DNA from 2 places in the Bacillus sp. SORGH_AS_0510 genome. Region 2 is predicted to be linked to the other one. Evidence: a T-box and tRNA genes for the amino acid it is inferred to sense, from the RefSeq annotation. Region 2 holds a T-box; the other holds one or more tRNA genes.

Region 1 (7,079 bases), 1.3 Mb from region 2:
AAAACTTTTTTATCTTTTCTGACAATTACTGATTTAATGTTCTAGAAAGTTTCAATTATCATCAATATTCAACACAAAACGACAAATAATCCATCGTTATTCGACAGGAATCTTTAAAGTTTTTTTGAATTTTTTATTTAAAATACAATAAAAAAATTATTTGATTTATATCACATTAAAGGAGTGAAATTTCAAGAAATGCAGAGTTTTGTAAGCGTTATCAATATTTATTCGGGATGGAGATTTGCGGATTTGTTATTTTAAGATAATAATTTTATGTATTGTTTTGTGAATTGTTCTTAAAATTGAGTACAGGGTCTTTTTGGCTAGTGTATGAGGAAATAGTCACGGTAAATGGAGTGGTGAACTTTTTGCTAGACTCGTCACATGTAGGGCATCTACGTTACCCTATTAAGTCGAGAATGCAGCATTGGGTAACGGACATGTCGTCTATGTTACCCAAACAGGACCTGGATAACAATTTGGGTCATATAGAAGTGGTCTACGTGACTTGAATAGGGTTTTCACGCTGCAATGGGTAACGTAGAAGCAGGCTACGTTAACCAACTAGATTTTTTTTGTTCTGCTCGGTCACGTAGAGCACCTCCACGTTACCCAACTAGATTTTTTTTGTTCTGCTCGGTAACGTAGAGCACCTCTACGTTACCTAAATTACTCAGGAATAAATATAACTGAGTGTACTTAAACAATAATCATTTCCAATCTTCCTTTAAAAAGGAACAAAAAAAACTGATGATACTTTATCATCAGTTTTTTTTATGACCCCTACGGGATTCGAACCCGTGTTACCGCCGTGAAAGGGCGGTGTCTTAACCGCTTGACCAAGGGGCCAAAATCTATGGCAGAGAAGAAGGGATTCGAACCCTCGCGCCGGTTACCCGACCTACTCCCTTAGCAGGGGAGCCCCTTGAGCCACTTGGGTACTTCTCTATAATGGCTCCGCAGGTAGGACTCGAACCTACGACCGATCGGTTAACAGCCGATAGCTCTACCACTGAGCTACTGCGGAATAATATATGGTGGGCCTAAATGGACTCGAACCATCGACCTCACGCTTATCAGGCGTGCGCTCTAACCAGCTGAGCTATAGGCCCACATTTTGGAGCGGGTGATGGGAATCGAACCCACTACATCAGCTTGGAAGGCTGAGGTTTTACCAGTAAACTACACCCGCAAAATAAATGGGGCGACTGATGGGAATCGAACCCACGAATGCCTGAACCACAATCAGGTGCGTTAACCACTTCGCCACAATCGCCACAATAAAAACTATATTTAATTAAAATGGTGGCTCAGGACGGAATCGAACCGCCGACACAAGGATTTTCAGTCCTTTGCTCTACCGACTGAGCTACTGAGCCAACATATGGCGGTCCGGACGGGACTCGAACCCGCGACCTCCTGCGTGACAGGCAGGCATTCTAACCAACTGAACTACCGGACCATATTGCGGGGACAGGATTTGAACCTGCGACCTTCGGGTTATGAGCCCGACGAGCTACCAGACTGCTCCACCCCGCGACGGTAAAAACTATTTAATTCTGAAATAATATGGCGGAGGAAGAGGGATTCGAACCCCCGCGCGGTTTAACCCGCCTGTCGGTTTTCAAGACCGATCCCTTCAGCCGGACTTGGGTATTCCTCCATATTATATAAAAGATAATGGTGGACCTTGTAGGACTCGAACCTACGACCGGACGGTTATGAGCCGTCTGCTCTAACCAGCTGAGCTAAAGGTCCAAGTTGAAGTTCTATTACCATAATATTAAAACCGTCTGTCCCATCTCAGAAAGCATACTCAAGTAGCAGCTCGATGGTGACAACTCGTTGCATTTTCATTGGAGCCTTGCTCGTTGCTCTAACCAGCTGAGCTAAAGGTCCAAGTTCATTAAATATTTGGTAGCGGCGGAGGGGATCGAACCCCCGACCTTACGGGTATGAACCGTACGCTCTAGCCAGCTGAGCTACACCGCCAAATAGTTATTAAAATTATGGTGGAGCCTAGCGGGATCGAACCGCTGACCTCCTGCGTGCAAAGCAGGCGCTCTCCCAGCTGAGCTAAGGCCCCATAATTTATTAAAAATGGTCGGGAAGACAGGATTCGAACCTGCGACCCCTTGGTCCCAAACCAAGTGCTCTACCAAGCTGAGCTACTTCCCGTAATAATGGCGCGCCCGAAAGGAGTCGAACCCATAACCTTCTGATCCGTAGTCAGACGCTCTATCCAATTGAGCTACGGGCGCAATATTTTAAAAATGGTGCCGAGGACCGGAATCGAACCGGTACGGTAGTCACCTACCGCAGGATTTTAAGTCCTGTGCGTCTGCCAGTTCCGCCACCCCGGCAATTAAGAGAGCGGAAGACGGGATTCGAACCCGCGACCCCCACCTTGGCAAGGTGGTGTTCTACCACTGAACTACTTCCGCATATTAAGTTTAAATGGTGCGGGTGAAGGGAGTCGAACCCCCACGCCTTGCGGCGCCAGATCCTAAGTCTGGTGCGTCTGCCAATTCCGCCACACCCGCATATTCATTTAAAATGGTGAGCCATGAAGGACTCGAACCTTCGACCCTCTGATTAAAAGTCAGATGCTCTACCAACTGAGCTAATGGCTCATATAACTAAAGTGTACTAAAAAAGCAAATTGTTTTTTTGCTGAAAATCCCTTCAGGATTTCTCGCATGCTTCCGCTGATGTTAACCAAGAAGTAAGAAGCATGGTGCCGGCGAGAGGACTTGAACCCCCAACCTACTGATTACAAGTCAGTTGCTCTACCAATTGAGCTACACCGGCAATTAGTTTGAGAAAAAATATATGGTGGAGGATGACGGGATCGAACCGCCGACCCTCTGCTTGTAAGGCAGATGCTCTCCCAGCTGAGCTAATCCTCCGTATAACAGCCTGGCAATGTCCTACTCTCACAGGGACTTTCGTCCCAACTACCATCGGCGCTGAGAAGCTTAACTTCCGTGTTCGGTATGGGAACGGGTGTGACCTTCTCGCCATAATTACCAGACTATTAATGCGACACTATTTTATTATAATGTCTTTTTGATATTTTGCAAGAGGAATTTCAAAAAAATTTCATTCCCTCAAAACTAGATAATGTAGAAGAAAGTTCAATAAACATGTGAGTTCGCTAAAAACTTGGTTAAGTCCTCGAACGATTAGTATCAGTCAGCTCCACATGTTACCACGCTTCCACCTCTGACCTATCAACCTGATCATCTTTCAGGGTTCTTACTAGCTTGACGCTATGGGAAATCTCATCTTGAGGGGGGCTTCATGCTTAGATGCTTTCAGCACTTATCCCGTCTGCACATAGCTACCCAGCGATGCCTTTGGCAAGACAACTGGTACACCAGCGGTGCGTCCATCCCGGTCCTCTCGTACTAAGGACAGCTCCTCTCAAATTTCCTGCGCCCACGACGGATAGGGACCGAACTGTCTCACGACGTTCTGAACCCAGCTCGCGTACCGCTTTAATGGGCGAACAGCCCAACCCTTGGGACCGACTACAGCCCCAGGATGCGATGAGCCGACATCGAGGTGCCAAACCTCCCCGTCGATGTGGACTCTTGGGGGAGATAAGCCTGTTATCCCCGGGGTAGCTTTTATCCGTTGAGCGATGGCCCTTCCATGCGGAACCACCGGATCACTAAGCCCGACTTTCGTCCCTGCTCGACTTGTAGGTCTCGCAGTCAAGCTCCCTTGTGCCTTTACACTCTACGAATGATTTCCAACCATTCTGAGGGAACCTTTGGGCGCCTCCGTTACTCTTTAGGAGGCGACCGCCCCAGTCAAACTGCCCACCTGACACTGTCTCCCACCCCGATAAGGGGTGCGGGTTAGAATTTCAATACAGCCAGGGTAGTATCCCACCGACGCCTCCACCGAAGCTAGCGCTCCGGCTTCTACGGCTCCTACCTATCCTGTACAAGCTGTACCAAAATTCAATATCAGGCTACAGTAAAGCTCCACGGGGTCTTTCCGTCCTGTCGCGGGTAACCTGCATCTTCACAGGTACTATAATTTCACCGAGTCTCTCGTTGAGACAGTGCCCAGATCGTTACGCCTTTCGTGCGGGTCGGAACTTACCCGACAAGGAATTTCGCTACCTTAGGACCGTTATAGTTACGGCCGCCGTTTACTGGGGCTTCGATTCAGAGCTTCGCTTGCGCTAACCCCTCCTCTTAACCTTCCAGCACCGGGCAGGCGTCAGCCCCTATACTTCGCCTTGCGGCTTCGCAGAGACCTGTGTTTTTGCTAAACAGTCGCCTGGGCCTATTCACTGCGGCTCTTCGAGGCTATTCACCTCAAAAAGCACCCCTTCTCCCGAAGTTACGGGGTCATTTTGCCGAGTTCCTTAACGAGAGTTCTCTCGCTCACCTTAGGATTCTCTCCTCGCCTACCTGTGTCGGTTTGCGGTACGGGCACCTTTTATCTCGCTAGAGGCTTTTCTTGGCAGTGTGGAATCAGGAACTTCGGTACTAAATTTCCCTCGCTATCACAGCTCAGCCTTTACGGAAAGCGGATTTTCCTACTTTCCAGCCTAACTGCTTAGACGCGCATATCCAACAGCGCGCTTACCCTATCCTCCTGCGTCCCCCCATCACTCAAACGATAAAGAGGTGGTACAGGAATATCAACCTGTTGTCCATCGCCTACGCCTTTCGGCCTCGGCTTAGGTCCCGACTAACCCTGAGCGGACGAGCCTTCCTCAGGAAACCTTAGGCATACGGTGGATGAGATTCTCACTCATCTTTCGCTACTCATACCGGCATTCTCACTTCTAAGCGCTCCACCAGTCCTTACGGTCTAGCTTCAACGCCCTTAGAACGCTCTCCTACCACTGACATCTACGATGTCAATCCACAGCTTCGGTGTTACGTTTAGCCCCGGTACATTTTCGGCGCAGAGTCACTCGACCAGTGAGCTATTACGCACTCTTTAAATGGTGGCTGCTTCTAAGCCAACATCCTGGTTGTCTAAGCAACTCCACATCCTTTTCCACTTAACGTAAACTTTGGGACCTTAGCTGGTGGTCTGGGCTGTTTCCCTTTTGACTACGGATCTTATCACTCGCAGTCTGACTCCCACGGATAAGTCTTTGGCATTCGGAGTTTGTCTGAATTCGGTAACCCGATGAGGGCCCCTAGTCCAAACAGTGCTCTACCTCCAAGACTCTAACAACGTGAGGCTAGCCCTAAAGCTATTTCGGAGAGAACCAGCTATCTCCAAGTTCGATTGGAATTTCTCCGCTACCCACACCTCATCCCCGCACTTTTCAACGTGCGTGGGTTCGGGCCTCCATCCAGTGTTACCTGGACTTCACCCTGGACATGGGTAGATCACCTGGTTTCGGGTCTACGACCACATACTCATTCGCCCTATTCAGACTCGCTTTCGCTGCGGCTCCGTCTCTTCAACTTAACCTTGCATGGGATCGTAACTCGCCGGTTCATTCTACAAAAGGCACGCTATCACCCATTAACGGGCTCTAACTACTTGTAGGCACACGGTTTCAGGAACTATTTCACTCCCCTTCCGGGGTGCTTTTCACCTTTCCCTCACGGTACTGGTTCACTATCGGTCACTAGGGAGTATTTAGCCTTGGGAGATGGTCCTCCCTGCTTCCGACCGGATTTCACGTGTCCGGCCGTACTCAGGATCCACTCAGGAGGGAACGAAGTTTCGACTACAGGGTTTTTACCTTCTCTGACGGGCCTTTCCAGGCCGCTTCATCTACCCCGTTCCTTTGTAACTCCATGTAGAGTGTCCTACAACCCCAAGAGGCAAGCCTCTTGGTTTGGGCTATGTCCCGTTTCGCTCGCCGCTACTCAGGGAATCGCGTTTGCTTTCTCTTCCTCCGGGTACTTAGATGTTTCAGTTCCCCGGGTATGCCTTCAATACCCTATGTATTCAGGTAAAGATACTGTTCCATTACGAACAGTGGGTTCCCCCATTCGGAAATCTCTGGATCAAAGCTTACTTACAGCTCCCCAAAGCATATCGGTGTTAGTCCCGTCCTTCATCGGCTCCTAGTGCCAAGGCATTCACCGTGCGCCCTTTCTAACTTAACCTAAAAGGTTTATTACTCTATATATAATAGAGAGAAAACTAAAATGGCGATTACTCGATGTTTCTTGACTTTCTTCTTTACGATTATCTAGTTTTCAAAGAACGAGGCTACTGATTTCAATCACAACGTGATTAAACTTCAGAGCTTTACATCATGCTGCCTTGCGACGAGCTGAAGAGTTACCTCTTCGAATATGCTATGGCGCAGGAGCAAAGCAATTATTAAGACGTTTAAATCTAGTTGTAAAAGACCAACTAGTCAGAGAGAAATTGCACTCTCAAAACTAAACAAACAGAAAACAATCAAACAAACATGTTTTGTCTGGCTCATAGGTCCAGCTTATATCCTTAGAAAGGAGGTGATCCAGCCGCACCTTCCGATACGGCTACCTTGTTACGACTTCACCCCAATCATCTGTCCCACCTTAGGCGGCTGGCTCCTTACGGTTACCTCACCGACTTCGGGTGTTACAAACTCTCGTGGTGTGACGGGCGGTGTGTACAAGGCCCGGGAACGTATTCACCGCGGCATGCTGATCCGCGATTACTAGCGATTCCGGCTTCATGTAGGCGAGTTGCAGCCTACAATCCGAACTGAGAATGGTTTTATGGGATTGGCTAAACCTCGCGGTCTTGCAGCCCTTTGTACCATCCATTGTAGCACGTGTGTAGCCCAGGTCATAAGGGGCATGATGATTTGACGTCATCCCCACCTTCCTCCGGTTTGTCACCGGCAGTCACCTTAGAGTGCCCAACTGAATGCTGGCAACTAAGATCAAGGGTTGCGCTCGTTGCGGGACTTAACCCAACATCTCACGACACGAGCTGACGACAACCATGCACCACCTGTCACTCTGTCCCCCGAAGGGGAAAGTCCTATCTCTAGGAGTGTCAGAGGATGTCAAGACCTGGTAAGGTTCTTCGCGTTGCTTCGAATTAAACCACATGCTCCACCGCTTGTGCGGGCCCCCGTCAAT
Region 2 (7,079 bases):
CCACCTAACAATTCGGCATTATGACTATAGATAAACTCTCTCCAGGAAAAATCCGTATCCCTATTTTCCGGAGCATTAATGGTTAAAAAATATCGAATGGAATCAGGATGATACTTATCTAAAACATCTGGTACCCATACAGCCCAGTTACGGCTGGTGGAAATCTTTTTCTTTTCAAGTGTCAAATATTCGTTTGAAACAATATGATCCGGCAGCGCTGGGCTATTGATTCCCATAAGGATAGCCGGCCAAATGATACTGTGAAATGGAATATTATCTTTTCCGTGGACATAGTAAGTGGTCACATCTTTAGCCCAAAATATTGATTCGTCTTCCCCTGTTTCCAGCGCCCATCTTTTACTTGCGGAGTAATAACCAGAGAGCGCTTCGATCCAGACATAAATTTTTTTCGCTTCAAACCCTTCGACAGGTACACTAATTCCCCATTCAATATCCCTTGAAACTGCTCGATCAAGCAAACCTTCATTGAGATATCTTTCTGTCAAATGGACTGCATTCTCACGCCATGCTCTATTTGCTTTTGCCTGGCTGACTACAGATTGAAGCTGCTCTTGAAACAAACTTAACGAAAAATAAAAGTGTTCCGTCCTTTTTACGGTTGGAGAATTTCCACATAACTTGCATTTTCTCTCTAATAAATCTAATGGATCTAATATAGTCGAGCAGTAATCACATTGGTCTCCTCGGGAAGATTGACCGCAATTAGGACATAATCCCTCCACATACCGGTCAGGGAGGAACTGGTCACAGGTTTCGCAAAAGGTTTGTTCTACTTCTTTTTTATAAATGTACCCATTTTCCAAAAGCTCGAGAAAGATTTCTTGTACAGTTTTGCGGTGGTGCTCAGTGTCTGTTCGGGTATAGCAATTATAGGAAAATCCCAATCGTTTAAAGTTATTTTCAAATTCTACGTGATACCGGTCAGCTATTTCTCTTGGCGAGACACCTTCTTGTTTTGCTCTTATGGCAATGGGGGTTCCGTTGCAGTCACTCCCTGAAACATACAAGACCTGATCCCCTTTTTGCCTATAATAACGGGCTAAAATATCCCCTGGCAGTAAACTTGCGATGTGACCTAAATGCAATGAGCCATTCGCGTATGGCCAAGCGCCTCCAATAAAAACATTCATTTACAATTCCTCCTTTTTTCTTGAAACAACAAAAAACCCCGCCCCTATCTATAAATAGATAAGGACGAGGTTGATTTTCTCGTGGTTCCACCTTAATTCACCAAATGCTCACACAATTGGTCTCAACAAGTACGGAGCATTCATTTTAGATGCTCTTATACTGTGGTTTTGATAACGAGTACCCAAAACTCGTCGCAGCCTACTTATAACAAAAAAGTTACGTTCAATGCGAAGCTCAGAGGCCATTGTTCAAATGAGTATTTTTGCTTCTTCTCAGCTACCGAAGCTCTCTGTGAAAAATAGAATCACTTTACTTTTCCTCATCATTGCCTAATTGCGGTTAAATTGGATTTATTATACAACAGAGAAAATAGACTGGCAACCTTTTTTTTGGGGGACAGTCCCCCGTTACTTTAAAGCTTCACTCTAGGTGGGGACAGTCCCCCACTTGTTTAATGCGTTACCCCGCCGGGGGACTGTCCCCCCATCATCATAACTTTTCTACTCTTGCTTTTTTCCAAAATATGAATTTTGCAAAACGATTCTCCAGCCATCTGGATCCTCTATAGTTACTCCTGCATTTTTCCAATATGGATTTTCTGGTTCCACCTCGAAATAACCCATATCTCCCAAACGCTTAACAACTTGATCTCTCGCATCAAGATCTGGCATGTAAAAAACGAGCAAATTGTCTTCTGATGGAGGCGGACATGGAACCGCGTCTTCATGCTGGGTAAACTCCAAATGATAGGTTGTATCCGGCAACCCTAACATCACCCCATCATACCCATTATGATTTTCAAAATGACCGACTACTTTTAATCCCAAACCATCACGATAAAATTCAACCACCTTTCGTAACTGATTCGTCGGCCGTGCAATTCTAAATTGAACCACTTGTAGTTGATCAGACCAAGCATGACTCATACCTTTCACCTCATTCATTTTACTTATATTCACTATAAGAATATTACCATTATTAAACAAACCCTGTAATCGATTTTTAGTTTGATACTGTCTACAACTTTAGTCTTAATTTTCATAAAAAAATACGTCTCTACCAATAAGTAGAAACGCTAAGAAATCCTTATATTCTCCCAATATATTTGGGATCCCTAACAATTCCCGGCTGACCTGGAACCCAATTGGCAGGTACTCCCTCTTGCGTCCTTCTAGCATGTTGAATTCCCTGGAGGATGCGCAAAATTTCATACACATTTCTCCCTACCTCCAAAGGGTAGACCATTTTTGTAACAATCGTACCATCTGGGTCCACAATAACTGTTGCCCTAAAGGTTGAACCTAAGTTTTCATTCAGTACTCGGTATGCCTTACTAATTTCAAGATTTCGATCACTCAACAGCGGAAATTTCACCTTCGATGCTGAAGGAGACACCTCTGTAAATACCTTATGAGCATACACACTGTCAGTACTAATACCTAATACTTCAGCGTCTATTACTTTCAATTGATCATGAATAGCAGCGACCGCTGCCAATTCTGTCGGTCAAACGAATGTAAAGTCACTTCCGTAAAAAAATAAAATTACCCATTGCCCACGATAACTTTCAAGACTAACCGCTTTTATTTTTTTCTCTACATTATCGTAAGCTTCTGCCGTAAATAATGGAGCAATATCCATCGTTTGTGCACAGCTAGGAAGATGGCATCCATCCTGATGACTTCTAAAATCCACTAACCCACCCCCATTTGAACTCATGCTTTTTGTATTGTATGTTTAGTTTATTGTCCAGTTGAATAATTTAATGGTAAATTATTTTTTACTAAAAATAATATTTTACATTGTTTTATTTATAAATTAGTAATAAAATAATTACTAAACAAAGGAGGTTTATCAGTGATTAACGATATTGCAAAAGAATACCTGGCTCTGATTCCTAACCTTTTTGGAAGTTTTAAAGAACTGAACAAGGGATCAGTAAACCTATCACACATGCAGAATCACGTGGTCGAATTTATGTATATGCAACAGAGACCTTTGAACATTAAAGAAATCAGCTCTGGTCTTAATATCGCAAAGCAACAACTAACAAATATCATTAGTGACTTAGAAGCAGGAGGCTACTTGAGTAAGGTGCCTGACACCAAAGACAAACGAGCGGTACTGGTGTCCCTAACCCCAAAAGGGAAAGAAATTGAGGAAAAAAAGTGGACCGAAATTTATCAAAAATTCAGCCATAATCTAGCAAAATTAACCGACGAAGATCAGCTCGATTTAAGCTTCGCTCTTCATAAAGTGAATGTATTATTTAAAAAAATGGAGGAATCATGATGAGTCAAAGAGAACGAGTGACTATCTTAGTTATCGGTGTCATCATAGGCATAGTGATGGGTTTGATTTTTAAAGATATGTACAAATGTTTAATTACAGGAATAATAACAGCCTCAACAATTATGGTAATAAAGAGTCAGCAAGCAAAGAAAACTCTTAAAAAATAATGCTTTTACACAAAGAACCCTCTTCGGTTCTTTTTTATTTGGTTACTAGCCATAGACGTAAGCCGTTACAGAGTGTCTTATTGCCACATTTATTATAGTAATTGTAAAAAACATGAATTTGACCAAGTGGAGGAATCATTGTGGCATCAAAAAAGAAAGACAAGTTCTTTACTTATTTAATGAACCTTTCCTTAAACCTCAAGGAGAGTGTAAACTACTTTGCTGACTACGAAATCAATGATGAAAATGATTTAAAAATTTTTTCAAACAAAATGAAAGAATTTGAAATCAATGGAGATATAGTAGTTCATGATTTGATTAAAGACTTGAATACAGTATTCATTACTCCTCTTGAACGAGAAGATATTTTATCACTCTCTCTTAGGATGGATGATATTTTAGACGGTTTAGAACATACCGCTGCTCATTTTGAGATGTATTCTATTTTGAAAAAGGACAAGTTTATGCTTAATTTTATAGAAGCAATCAAAAGTTGTGTGTACGAAATTGATCTAGCGATTACCCTCTTATCTGCCAAACGATTAAAAGATATTAGAGAACATGTATTAAAAATTAAAGAATTTGAATCTACCTGTGACCACATCCTACGCGGCTCCATTAAACAGTTATTCACCATGGAAAATGACCCCATCCATATCATTCAATACAAATCCATTTATGAAGGACTAGAAGAAATTTCTGACAGCTGCCAAGCCGTGGCCAATATGTTTGACACCATAATTATGAAAAATGATTAATAAAAACGATACGGGACAGATAAACTGTCCCATACGTTTTACTTGTTCACATCTCTTTGTGCATTTAACGCTTTCTTTTCAAGACCATTTGCATTTTCCTGAGCAAACTCTACATCAGCTTTTGGTAGAGCCTTGTTTTTATCCTTTTTATTCTTAGCCATACAGAAACCCTCCCTTACCATGAAAATTTGCCATACACAATTTTAGTTTGCTTACTTTTAAAATGACTATGTAAAAAATAAGACAAGCTGCTTGAAATAGCGCTTGTCTTATTTTCTATTCCCCTTCCATTTTTAAAAAAGTCAGAGGCAAAATACCACTGACTCGATGAGAATACCTTAATAGTCATCATCAAAATTAGAAAAACCAATCGATGAAGCATGAGCTTCTTCCCACTCCTGCTTCTGTTGTTTTTTCTGAATATCTTTTAATTCTGCGCAAAGTCTAAACACATCTACTTGCTGTTCATAATGCCATTCGAGCGCAATAGAAGTATATAATTCATTTAGCTGCGCATAGGAAAAATCCTTCGTAGACTGAATGACTTCCTGTAACTCTTCCGCAGAAAGTATTTGATCAATTTTTTTGCTAAGTAAATACTGATGGCGAAGCTCTTTCGTTGGTACCTTAATCTCGTAAGCACGATCAAAACGACCCGAACGGTTCATCAACGCTGGATCAATTTTTTCAGGATAATTCGTTGTCCCAATGATAAAGATCCCTTCCTTTGATGTTGCCCCGTCTAGCACATTAAGGAAAACTGAACGAACACTGGCAGGCATCGAATCAATATCCTCAATCACCAATACTAATGGCGCTAATTTTAGAATTGACTTAAATACCTCTTTAATTGTATAACTCGATGTAAATTCTGTAATCTGCCAATAGGCAACTGGCGCATGAATGCTGCTGGCGATCGATTTCACGAGCGTTGTCTTCCCATTCCCTGGCCTACCGTAAAGCAGAATCCCTCTTTTATAAGGGATATCATACTTCTTGAAAAATTGTCCCTCTTCTAAAAAGAATTCATCAATGGAGCGGTAAATCTCTCGCTTCATTGTCTCCTCTAAAAACACATCTTCCCGATTTACCATCGTAGTAATACTATCAATCTCTGTTTCTACCCCTTCTTCTGTATCAGTAAAAACAGTGATATAGTTTTTAATATAGTCTCTTTTTCGTTTAAGAACATACTGCAAAAATGAAATCATGCACGCATCATTTTTAGCAAAAATAAAATCACGGGTCATTTCTCCGTCACTTTGATAGATTAAAAGCTTTCCAAGGGCAACTTCATAATTCGGATAATAAAATAGACCATTATTAATCCGTGGTTTGACGATGAACTCCATCGCTTTATCGTTATGGTTAGACGAAATCGTTCTCGTTTCCCCTTCTTTGTAGATATGACAAATAAGCTGAACCTCTGAAGATTCCTCCTTTAAGTCCTCTTCAAGGATATCCCAGATCTCATTCGATGTATCTTCATCAGAATACATCTGAAAATCAATTCCCACTTCGTTATGAAGCTTGTCTTGAAGCGTAGACACAACTTTTCCATAATCATAATAGTATGGTAATGATTTTCGCGCCATTTCTTTTGTGTCAAACAAAACATTTATATTTTTCATCTAAGTCTCCTTATCATTGTTTTGGATAAGTTGCTTGCAAAAAAGCAACAGATTGCTTGATTAACGCTTTTAACACCTCAACATCAATATCTGCAACTTTATTCACGTACACACACGCCTTACCCGATGTATGCTTTCCAAAATCTTTTAATAATTGTTCTCTCTTTGTATCGCCTGTGGCAAAATACAAACTGATTTTTGCTTTTCTTGGTGAAAAACCTACTAGTGGTGCATCACCTTCATGTCCAGAATCATATTTATAATGGTACGAGCCAAATCCAATAATACTCGGTCCCCACATCTTTGCCGGATAGCCAGTAGTTTCTGTAAATATATCTAATAGTTTATAGGCATCTTCACGTTTCTTTGGACTTTCAACTTGTTCAATAAATTCAATGACACTATTGTCGGTTTCTTTAGTTTTTAATTCATACATAGCAAAAACCTCCTTTTTCCATAATTACCATTATAATAATTATGGTCACACTTAATACTACGCCATAAAAAGGATTTTTCCTTCTTTATTGTAACATTTGAAACAAAAGGTTTCTTTGGACGTCTATTAAAGTAGGAGGTGGTATTTTGAGGAAATTAGTAAGCATGATTTCACTATTGTTTATAGTGTTCTTAACTGGTTGCCAGACAAATCAAGGCATAGTCATTGATTGGGTTGATTTTGTAAAATGGGAAGGAACCATGTATGACGGAATATATTCCGCTGCGATTTCGGATGAAAAGTTCATCGGGAAGAAAATAGGTGAGGTGAAATTTAGGGTCTCAGACAATGTTTCCGACCCCGAATATAAAGTGAAAAATGGAGATGCTGCTTTTCACGAAAAAGGGACAGACATCTTTTCTGTAAAGGGGTATCCAAATCTAATCGCCTTAAAGTCATCTACAGCCGTTCACCAATATCAGCTTTATTATTCAAGGGAAAAAACTCAGTACAAATGGCACTACGATGACCTTCCCCTCGAAAAAGTAAATAAAATTGAAATCTATCAGGCCTATACAACAGAAGGAAACAAGCGGATTTCGGAAATAACTAAAGTAGAAGAGGTTTCCCGCTTCATTGAAAT

What was found. A T-box is a leader RNA that pairs with one kind of tRNA and senses whether it is charged. The one in region 2 lies ahead of metG (methionine--tRNA ligase), so its partner is inferred to be a tRNA-Met.
Region 1: it has a tRNA-Met gene. The T-box ahead of metG (methionine--tRNA ligase) is inferred to sense a tRNA for this amino acid. The anticodon was not compared.

The regions. Positions count from the first base shown of each region.
Region 1 is NZ_JAUTAU010000001.1:1,483,540-1,490,618, reverse strand. Features, by position in the region: tRNA gene QE429_RS07590 (tRNA-Glu) at 781-852, opposite strand; tRNA gene QE429_RS07585 (tRNA-Ser) at 861-951, opposite strand; tRNA gene QE429_RS07580 (tRNA-Asn) at 956-1,030, opposite strand; tRNA gene QE429_RS07575 (tRNA-Ile) at 1,039-1,115, opposite strand; tRNA gene QE429_RS07570 (tRNA-Gly) at 1,122-1,195, opposite strand; tRNA gene QE429_RS07565 (tRNA-His) at 1,204-1,279, opposite strand; tRNA gene QE429_RS07560 (tRNA-Phe) at 1,307-1,382, opposite strand; tRNA gene QE429_RS07555 (tRNA-Asp) at 1,389-1,465, opposite strand; tRNA gene QE429_RS07550 (tRNA-Met) at 1,469-1,542, opposite strand; tRNA gene QE429_RS07545 (tRNA-Ser) at 1,574-1,666, opposite strand; tRNA gene QE429_RS07540 (tRNA-Ile) at 1,685-1,761, opposite strand; tRNA gene QE429_RS07535 (tRNA-Met) at 1,919-1,995, opposite strand; tRNA gene QE429_RS07530 (tRNA-Ala) at 2,014-2,089, opposite strand; tRNA gene QE429_RS07525 (tRNA-Pro) at 2,105-2,181, opposite strand; tRNA gene QE429_RS07520 (tRNA-Arg) at 2,188-2,264, opposite strand; tRNA gene QE429_RS07515 (tRNA-Leu) at 2,278-2,366, opposite strand; tRNA gene QE429_RS07510 (tRNA-Gly) at 2,376-2,447, opposite strand; tRNA gene QE429_RS07505 (tRNA-Leu) at 2,462-2,546, opposite strand; tRNA gene QE429_RS07500 (tRNA-Lys) at 2,561-2,636, opposite strand; tRNA gene QE429_RS07495 (tRNA-Thr) at 2,739-2,814, opposite strand; tRNA gene QE429_RS07490 (tRNA-Val) at 2,837-2,912, opposite strand; rRNA gene rrf (5S ribosomal RNA) at 2,921-3,037, opposite strand; rRNA gene QE429_RS07480 (23S ribosomal RNA) at 3,169-6,104, opposite strand; rRNA gene QE429_RS07475 (16S ribosomal RNA) at 6,455-7,079, opposite strand, start outside.
Region 2 is NZ_JAUTAU010000001.1:2,803,351-2,810,429, forward strand. Features, by position in the region: gene metG (methionine--tRNA ligase) at 1-1,151, opposite strand, end outside; T-box leader at 1,209-1,487, opposite strand; gene QE429_RS14410 (VOC family protein) at 1,653-2,078, opposite strand; gene QE429_RS14415 (peroxiredoxin) at 2,239-2,871, opposite strand; gene QE429_RS14420 (MarR family winged helix-turn-helix transcriptional regulator) at 3,010-3,444, shown strand; gene QE429_RS14425 (hypothetical protein) at 3,444-3,611, shown strand; gene QE429_RS14430 (DUF47 domain-containing protein) at 3,752-4,369, shown strand; gene QE429_RS14435 (hypothetical protein) at 4,408-4,530, opposite strand; gene QE429_RS14440 (ATP-binding protein) at 4,708-6,000, opposite strand; gene QE429_RS14445 (DUF1801 domain-containing protein) at 6,014-6,436, opposite strand; gene QE429_RS14450 (hypothetical protein) at 6,583-7,079, shown strand, end outside.